2 regions of the Lysinibacillus sp. NPDC094177 genome follow, and region 2 is predicted to be linked to the other one. Evidence: riboswitches for the same ligand, from Rfam matches in the RefSeq annotation. Region 2 holds a riboswitch; the other holds the start of a gene.
The links. Region 2 has a riboswitch for cyclic di-AMP ahead of ACQKNC_RS02110 (TrkH family potassium uptake protein). Riboswitches for the same ligand answer to the same signal wherever they lie in the genome.
Positions count from the first base shown of each region.

Region 1: linked by a shared signal. The riboswitch ahead of ACQKNC_RS19685 (APC family permease) and the one ahead of ACQKNC_RS02110 (TrkH family potassium uptake protein) in region 2 are both predicted to bind cyclic di-AMP.

Region 1 is NZ_JBNNTW010000016.1:69,942-74,380, forward strand. It holds purine riboswitch at 1-55, opposite strand, end outside; gene ACQKNC_RS19685 (APC family permease) at 252-2,075, opposite strand; cyclic di-AMP (ydaO/yuaA leader) riboswitch at 2,253-2,403, opposite strand; gene ACQKNC_RS19690 (Nramp family divalent metal transporter) at 3,049-4,314, shown strand; gene ACQKNC_RS19695 (ABC transporter permease) at 4,435-4,439, opposite strand, start outside.
Region 2 is NZ_JBNNTW010000001.1:443,076-447,514, forward strand. It holds gene floA (flotillin-like protein FloA) at 1-95, opposite strand, end outside; gene ACQKNC_RS02100 (NfeD family protein) at 99-1,427, opposite strand; gene rpsU (30S ribosomal protein S21) at 1,766-1,939, opposite strand; cyclic di-AMP (ydaO/yuaA leader) riboswitch at 2,191-2,333, shown strand; gene ACQKNC_RS02110 (TrkH family potassium uptake protein) at 2,468-3,805, shown strand; gene ACQKNC_RS02115 (potassium channel family protein) at 3,830-4,439, shown strand, end outside.

The DNA.
Region 1 (4,439 bases), on a different contig from region 2:
AGAAACTTGCGAGCCATATTCTCGCTATTATATGAGTGAAATAGTATAAAGCTGTAAAAACTTCTTATTTTTATCACGCCTTGGCGTCATTTCCAAAAATAGCACTTCATTCGGTATGTGCCTATATCTCACGCTGAATAAAGTCTGTTTTTTCGGAATTTACTATCATTTTAGTGAATTTTAATTGTAAACGTTCGTGTTTTACAATCAACGTACTGATTATATCAGACTATTTTCGAGCTTGCTAGTCATTATTTTAATAAATGGAAGGGCACTGTCATAATGACGACATTTTTGTGAAATAACAGCGATGCGCGAATTAATAGACTCGATTGATTGTGTAACATATGATGCCATCCTTTTTTCGGTAAAAATTGTGGGATGATCACTGTTACTTGATGGCCAGTTTTCGTACATTGATGTTCTACCTTATCAATAAATTTCATCAACGGCTGTGTAATGCTCCGATATGGCGAATAGTATGTTACAAGTCTTATATTTGGCTGCCAAGCTTTCCATTTCTCCTCGAACACTTTTGCTTCCGCTTGATCGAAAGCTACATAAAAGGCAATAATTTTATCAACGTTTAATGACTGCGCGTAATGCAATGTGTTTTCGACTACTTTCGTAATACCCGCGACTGGGACAATGAAGACATTCCCCTCAACAATCGGTAATTTCTCATTATCTAATCTTAGTTGTTGACCAACTGTTTTGTAATGCTGCTTAATACGGTGAAACGTCCAAATAATAATTGGTAAAAAGATAAACACTGGCCATACTTGAGGTAATTTTGTCACAAAAAACATCATAGCTACAATAAAGGAAATGACCGCCCCAATCGTATTAATTACAAATTTAGCAACCCAACCTTTTGGCTTTTCACGCAACCATTTTCGCATCATTCCAACTTGCGCTAAAGTAAACGGAATAAACACACCAACTGCATATAGTGGAATCAAATGCTCTGTTGTTCCACCAAATAAAAAGATTAAAACAATGGCAGCTAAACCAAGCATCAAAATGCCATTTGAATAACCAAGTCTATCCCCACGAACTTGGAATATTCTTGGGATAAAACCATCCTTCGATAAATTAACAGCTAGTAAAGGAAATGCTGAATAACCTGTATTCGCAGCAAGTACTAATATCATCGCTGTTGTTCCTTGCACTATATAATAAAAGATATTACGACCTACACTTGCCTCCGCAATTTGTGAAACAACCGTTTCTTTCGAATTTGGAGCAACTCCATAAAAATAAGCTAGGCTCACAATACCAATAAATAGCACTGCTAAAATACCACCCATAGCTAATAATGTTTTAGAAGCATTTTTTGGGGCTGGATCTCTAAAGTTAGGAATAGCATTTGAAATTGCTTCAACACCAGTCAAAGCTGAACTTCCTGATGCAAATGCTTTTAATAATATAAATAAACTAATACCTGCAACCGGTGTACCAACCTTTGGATGCAACTCAGCAGGAACTTGCCCTGTTACTATGTTATAAGCCCCTACCCCGATTAATATCAACATCACGATTACAAACAAATAAACTGGATACGCTAAAATGGATGCAGATTCTGTTACACCACGTAGGTTTAAAAGCGTTAAACATATAACAAAAAACACAGCGATTATCACATTATAGGGATGCAGACTTGGAAATGCCGAAGTAATGGCATCTGTTCCAGCCGATACACTTACCGCAACTGTTAAAATATAATCGACAAGCAACGATCCACCTGCGACTAGCCCCGCATTGACACCTAAATTTTCCCGAGAAACTACGTATGCTCCACCACCATGTGGATACGCATAAATAACCTGACGATACGAGAAAATAAGTGCTGTCAGTAATACAACTACCCCAGCAGCAATCGGTAGAGAATACCAAAAAGCAACAGTACTTACTGTCATGAGTACAATTAAAATTTGCTCAGGTCCATACGCTACTGATGACAAAGCATCGGACGATAGTATGGCAAGTGCTTTAGTTTTACTAAGCTTTTGCTCCCCCAATGCATCAGATCTCAATGGTTTACCTATAATAAAACGTTTTAATGAGGATTTCATTTACTACACCTTCTAGTTTCATAGAATGTGTTTCACATTTCTAAATCGATTACACTTTAGCATAATTGGTTTTTGTGCCATTCACCGGGGCTTTGTTTCATTAAATGAAGATAAAAAAAATCTACAAGCCATCACTAAATAAGACTTGTAGACGCTCATTCGTCTGCCAAGCTCCACTTTTCTGCTCTTAACGCTTACGAGGTTAGCTGTCGGATTCGGGCCTGAGTAGCCCTACCCTTCAATAAATGAAGAGATTCACCCCAAGATTACCTATGTAATCTGTAAAAATTGGGTCCCCCGCGTCTAATTGCTTCAGCGATTTAGAAATTTGAAACTTTTATAATGATGTCATATTACGCCTGTAATTAAAAAAAGTAAAGATGAAGAAAACGGTTACAAAAAATTTTTTTTACTTGATTTTTTGAATATTTTTATGATGGCTCACTACCTTAACCTGTGGTTGATCTCCGTTCCGATCGAGCGCTTTCTCTGGAAGCCGTTTCACTTGCGTTACAGGGTCTCATTTGTGACGCTGATTTCCAAGGTTCACTCAGCCCCACTCCAATTAACTTATATACTTGGCAACTGTCGCAACTTTGGTGATTAATCTTTATTTTTTAAGGAATAATGTTTTAATATGGGTAGGAAATATATGAATACCCGAATTGGAGATCAATTAAAAAGCCACCTTATAAGTATATTCTTGCTTTTAAAATAGCTAAGTACATTAATCCTTGATCATTTTCAAAGAATCGAATATTTTGCTATGATTCTTCAATACATTATGATACATAATCAAAATCAACGTTCATTAATGACAATTGATTTACTATACTAAAAACATTTCGAATTAAGCAAAAAAATCGAGCAAACTTCTTCACATTTTCTTATTCTAACTATAAAATAGGAATATATCATTTTCCTTTAGGAAACTTTATTTCTCCTGCGATACTCTTTGAAATGAGGGAACAACATGGTTTACAAACGAATGACAAAACCGTCAGCTGAGGCGGTTTTAAATGGAGATATAAAAGGCTGGCGACGAATCTTACCGTTTCTTGGCCCAGCTTTCATCGCAGCAGTTGCCTATATTGATCCAGGCAACTTCGCAACAAATATTACAGCAGGTTCACAATATGGGTATTTACTACTTTGGGTAATCGCCTTTTCCAATTTAATGGCAGTGTTAATTCAATCCTTATCAGCAAAGCTTGGTATTGCTACTGGTAAAAATTTACCTGAAGTAGCACGTGAACATTTTTCTAAAAAAACTTCTATTTTTTTATGGATTCAGGCTGAATTGGTCATTATTGCAACAGATCTTGCAGAATTTATCGGTGCTGCACTTGGACTGTACTTGTTATTCAATATTCCAATGTTGCCTGCAGCGCTTATTACAGCAGTCGGCTCATTTGCTATTCTAGAATTACAGCGTAGAGGCTTTAGAGCATTTGAGGCAGGTATTTCTGGCATGGTGCTTATTGTCGTATTAGCGTTTGCATTCCAAACATTTTTAGCACAGCCAAATTGGGGTGAAGTAACGCTAGGCATTTTCACACCACGCTTTGACGGAGTAGATTCTATTTTACTGGCAACAGGTATTTTAGGAGCAACCGTTATGCCACACGCCATTTACTTGCATTCTTCATTAACCCAAAGTCGTGTCGTTGGCCGAAATGATGCTGAAAAAAAACGTATATTCCGTTTTGAGTTTATTGATATTATTATCGCGATGATTGTCGCAGGCGCTATCAATATGAGCATGCTTGTTATTGCTGCAGCAGTATTCCATACACAAGGCTTAGTAGTTGAAGATTTAGATATCGCTTATAACGGATTAAAAGAGGCGCTTGGTCCGATGGCGGCGGTGTCCTTTGGTCTTGGCCTTCTCATTGCAGGTCTTGCTAGCTCTTCAGTTGGTACACTTGCAGGTGACGTTGTGATGCAAGGCTTTATTAGAAGAAAAATTCCGCTTTATTTACGTCGAGCTATTACAATGTTACCTCCTCTGATCATCATTGCATCTGGAGTTAATGCAACTTATGCACTTGTCCTAAGCCAAGTTGTTTTATCGTTTGGTATTGCATTTGCTCTTGTACCGCTTGTTATGTTTACAAGTAAGCGTGACGTCATGGGAAGCCTAGTCAACCATCGTATTACAACCATATTAGGATGGATTGTCGTAGCGATTGTAGTTGTTTTAAATCTTTATTTATTATGGCAAACGATATTTGGTTAAAAAAATGCCAGACACAAAAACCTTAATTTGGTTTTGTGTCTGGCATTTAAGTTTTTAAAGCTCTTCCGACTGGATGCTTTCTAGAGAGCGTTTAGTCTTTGATGAGCTAATTCTTTATCCTCAAA
Region 2 (4,439 bases):
AGCGCCACTGGTACAAAGGTAAAGAATACCGCGACAACAATGAATAATAAGACTAGCCCTACAATTGGACCTATTAAAGCTAAATCAAATCCCATTTGCTATTCCTCCATCTCTTTTTCTGTTTGTCTCACAACAATACGTGAGCCCTCTACTTTAATAACTTCTACATGTTTCTCAGCGTCAACATAGCCACCTTCCGATACTACATCAATGCGTTCATTACCAAATAGCATTGTACCTGCTGGACGAAGTGGTGTAATCGTTGTACCCACTTTCCCAAGCAGCTCTGTGCGATTCACGTTAGATACATAGCCCTCTTCCGTCGTTGTCGCATCCATCAAGACCAGCTTGTTTAAAACATGCAATTTTTTACCGAAAAATTTCATCAGGATCACCATTCCTATTATCGCTACAACAAGCGCAATGAAAATCGCTATAATCATTTGCATCATGTTTGCACCTGCCAGTATTAGACTTAGTAATATTAGCACACCACCCAAAATACCAACAATACCTCCGGGGACAAAAAATTCCGCAACTACAAGCGCTAAGCCTACAATAAATAAAAGTAATGTTTCATAACCTGCAAAGCCCGCTACCATATGACCGAAGAAAAATAATCCAAGTGCTGACAATCCCATTATACCTGGAACACCAAAACCTGGTGAATAAAGCTCAACTACAAGTCCCAAGCTTGCAATCGACAATAAAATTGGAACGATGATCGGATTCGTAATAAAACGAGCAAGTTTTTCAGCAAAAGTAGGTTCAATTGGTACAATATCACTTCCATTTAATTGCGTTGCTTTTAAAAGATCCTGGAAATTCGAAACCGTCCCTTCAGAATAACCAACTTTTTCTGCCTCCGAAGCAGATAAAGTTAATAAATTCCCTTTTCCTGCTCGAAATTTTGGTAAATCAACAGATGCATCAGCCATTGCTCGTGCATATATTGGTTTGCGTTTTTTAGATTCTGCAGCTGCTTCCATTTGAGCAACCCATGCACTATGAGCCTTTAAGTCTGCCGCATTTCCTACTGAGTCAATAACTGCAGCCGCCCCGATCGTTCCATTTGGCACCATATAGATTTCATCCGCATGTAAGGCTAAAAAGGCACCTGCAGAATGCGCGTCTTTGTTAATATACGCAATCTTAGGTATATCCGTTGCATCCATAAGCATAGCAATATCACCTGCTGCATTCACGAAACCGCCAGGCGTATGAATGTCTAAAATAATCGCCTCTGCATCGTTTTCTTCCGCCTCTTTAAAAGCTCGTTCTAAAAATGCGTGAAGTCCTCGTTCTACTTCATTATGAATAGGTATGTGGTAGACCTTGCTACTTGCAAAAGCCGACGTTAATGGAAACGCTAACAAAAATGTCACCCAAATAACTAATAAATAACTGAGGAATCTCCATCTCCGCATCTTTTTCCCTCCCTTCTAACATGCTTCTCTACTGTATATACGACTGACTATGCAAAAAGTTTCACAAATCTCTTAATAATTTTATTATACAGTGAATTTTTAATCTGCGGGCTTTAATAACCGTATTTAGCTTGTACAATCTAAACAGCTATGCAAACATAAAAGCCGAATGAATCGCAAGGATTACATTCGGCTTCTCAATATGTACGTAAATTTGAGCTTAATGTAAAATACCTGAAATTAATCAAAATGTGATTAATTTCAGGTATATTTTTGTCTGCTCAGTGAATCATACAATTGCGTGTTATGAACGTAGGGATTTTTAATGGGAAATTAAATTACCACTTACGTTTACGTGCAGCTTCTGATTTCTTTTTACGTTTTACGCTAGGTTTTTCGTAGAACTCGCGCTTTCTAACTTCTTGAATTGTACCACTTTTTGATACAGTACGTTTGAAGCGGCGAAGAGCATCTTCAAGCGATTCGTTTTTGCGAACGACAGTTTTTGACATCTCTCTTTCCCTCCCTCCGAACACACGTCAATACACAAATAGGCTAATAACCATCTGCTGTGTACTAAAGAATTATAACGTATTGTCTAAAAATGGTCAATAGAAAGTGTACGAATTAATATCGAGAATTTTTGGTGTTATTTCTTTAGGAATTTTCGGCTTACATTTTGTCCACAATAAACAATAGTATTGTTACCTAAAAATTTAGGGTTTACAAAAAATAGAATATGGGCGTAGAATTATCACATTCAATTGTATAGTAGCCAAATCTCAATTATTTATGAGAACGGAGGACCCAGTATTTTGGGGTTAATTTTGCATTTGCAGAAGGAATGAGAAACTCTTTCGCCATTCTACCCGTCAGCTAACTTCGTCGGCTCAAGCGAAGGAGGTCATATTAGACCGCTTATGAGTATGTTTATTTTTATGCCTTGAAACATACAAAAACAGTTGGTCTTTTTATTATGTCAATTTAACATTTTATAAGTGATTAAAAAAAATCTTTATCCAATCATTGAGGAGAATACGATGAAAACAGTGAAAAATAAATTAAATCCTCCTAAAATACTTGTTTTGGGCTTTGCTACTATTATCCTAATTGGAACGTTTTTGTTAACTCTTCCTATTGCAACGGAGAATGGTGAGGGACTTTCTTTTTTAGACGCCTTATTTACCGCTACTTCTGCAACGTGCGTAACAGGACTGATTGTTGTAGATACTGGTGATACATTTTCTATATTTGGAGAATTAGTTATTTTATTTCTTATCCAAATTGGTGGATTAGGCTTTATGACGTTTGCAACACTATTCTTTTTACTATTAGGAAAAAAAATTTCCTTAAAAGAAAGACTTTTATTAAAAGAAGCCTTCAATAATATTACAATGGCTGGTCTTGTTAGACTGGTTAGAAGGATACTACTATTTACTGCACTAATTGAATTAATAGGTGGTTTAATTTTATCTATTCGTTTTTCGTTCGATATGCCTGTAGGTAAAGCTATATATTTTGGCTTCTTTCATTCCATCTCGAATTTTAATAACGCTGGATTTGATTTAATGGGAGGCTTTAATGGGTTGACCGCATATGTAGACGACCCGTTTATCGTTTTAACTATTTGTGCTCTTATTACAATTGGTGGCTTAGGGTTTATCGTCATCAATGAACTATATGAATATCGGGAAACAAAACGCCTTTCCGTGCATTCAAAAATTGTATTAACCACAACGCTTATTTTAACAGTTGGCTCGACGGTTTTAATTTTCTTATTTGAATATGGAAATAGTAAAACACTTGGACCTTTGTCTGAATGGGGCAAAATTCTTGGTTCATTATACCAAGCTGTTACTCCAAGGACTGCTGGTTCAAATACTCTTCCTATAGGAGACTTAGCACAATCAACACTATTTTTAATCATCTTGCTGATGTTCATTGGAGCAGGTTCCGGTTCCACTGCTGGGGGAATAAAAATAACAACCTTCTCGCTTTTAGTTGCTACGATGTGGTCACAAATTAGAGGAAAAGAAGATGTTGTTCTCTTTAGACGTAGAATAGTTAACGAAACAATTTTAAAGGCTTTGACAGTCACAATGTGTGGAATGATGATTGTTATATTCGTCACGTTTGTCTTAAGTATTACTGAGCAAGGACATAGTTTTATGATGTATTTATTTGAGGCAACCTCTGCGTTTGGTACAGTAGGACTTTCTATGGGGTTAACTCCTGAGCTATCACCTGGTGGTCGACTAGTCATCATATTGACAATGTTTGCTGGTAGATTAGGTCCATTAACAATTGCTTTTGCCATAACAAAACGACGGAAATCTGAGGCATTCCGTCATCCTAAGGGAAATATTATGATTGGGTAATCACATAAAGGAGAGTGGAGTGCAATGGCTATCAAACAATATGCTGTAATTGGCCTAGGTAGATTTGGAACAAGTATAGCTCGCAGATTACATGAGGCTGGGCAGGAAGTTTTAGGAATCGACATTAATGAGGAAAGAGTCGAAGATGCTGAACTATATGTGACACATGCAGTAGTCGCTGATACGACAGAAGAAAAAGCTCTTACCTCTTTAGGAATAGGCAATTTCGATTATGTCATCGTGGCAATAGGCAATGATATGCAATCGAGCATTTTAACCGTATCATTATTAAAAGAACTTGGAATCAAAAAGGTGATTGCAAAGGCTCTTGGAAAAAGACACGGGCAAGTTTTAGATAAAGTAGGAGCTGACTGGATTATCTATCCTGAAAGAGATATGGGAGAGCGAGTTGCTAATCAGCTTCTCTCACCTAATATGTTAAACTATATTGAATTATCAAAAGAATACAGTATAGAAGAAATTATGATTCCTTCAAAGATGGCTGGACAAAATCTTCGAGATTTAGACCTTCGTGCGAAGTATAGTGTAAGTGTCATTGCCATTGTTCGAGAAGGGGACATTATCATTTCTCCTTCCCCTGAGCAGATTATTGAAGAGGAAGATTTATTAGTAA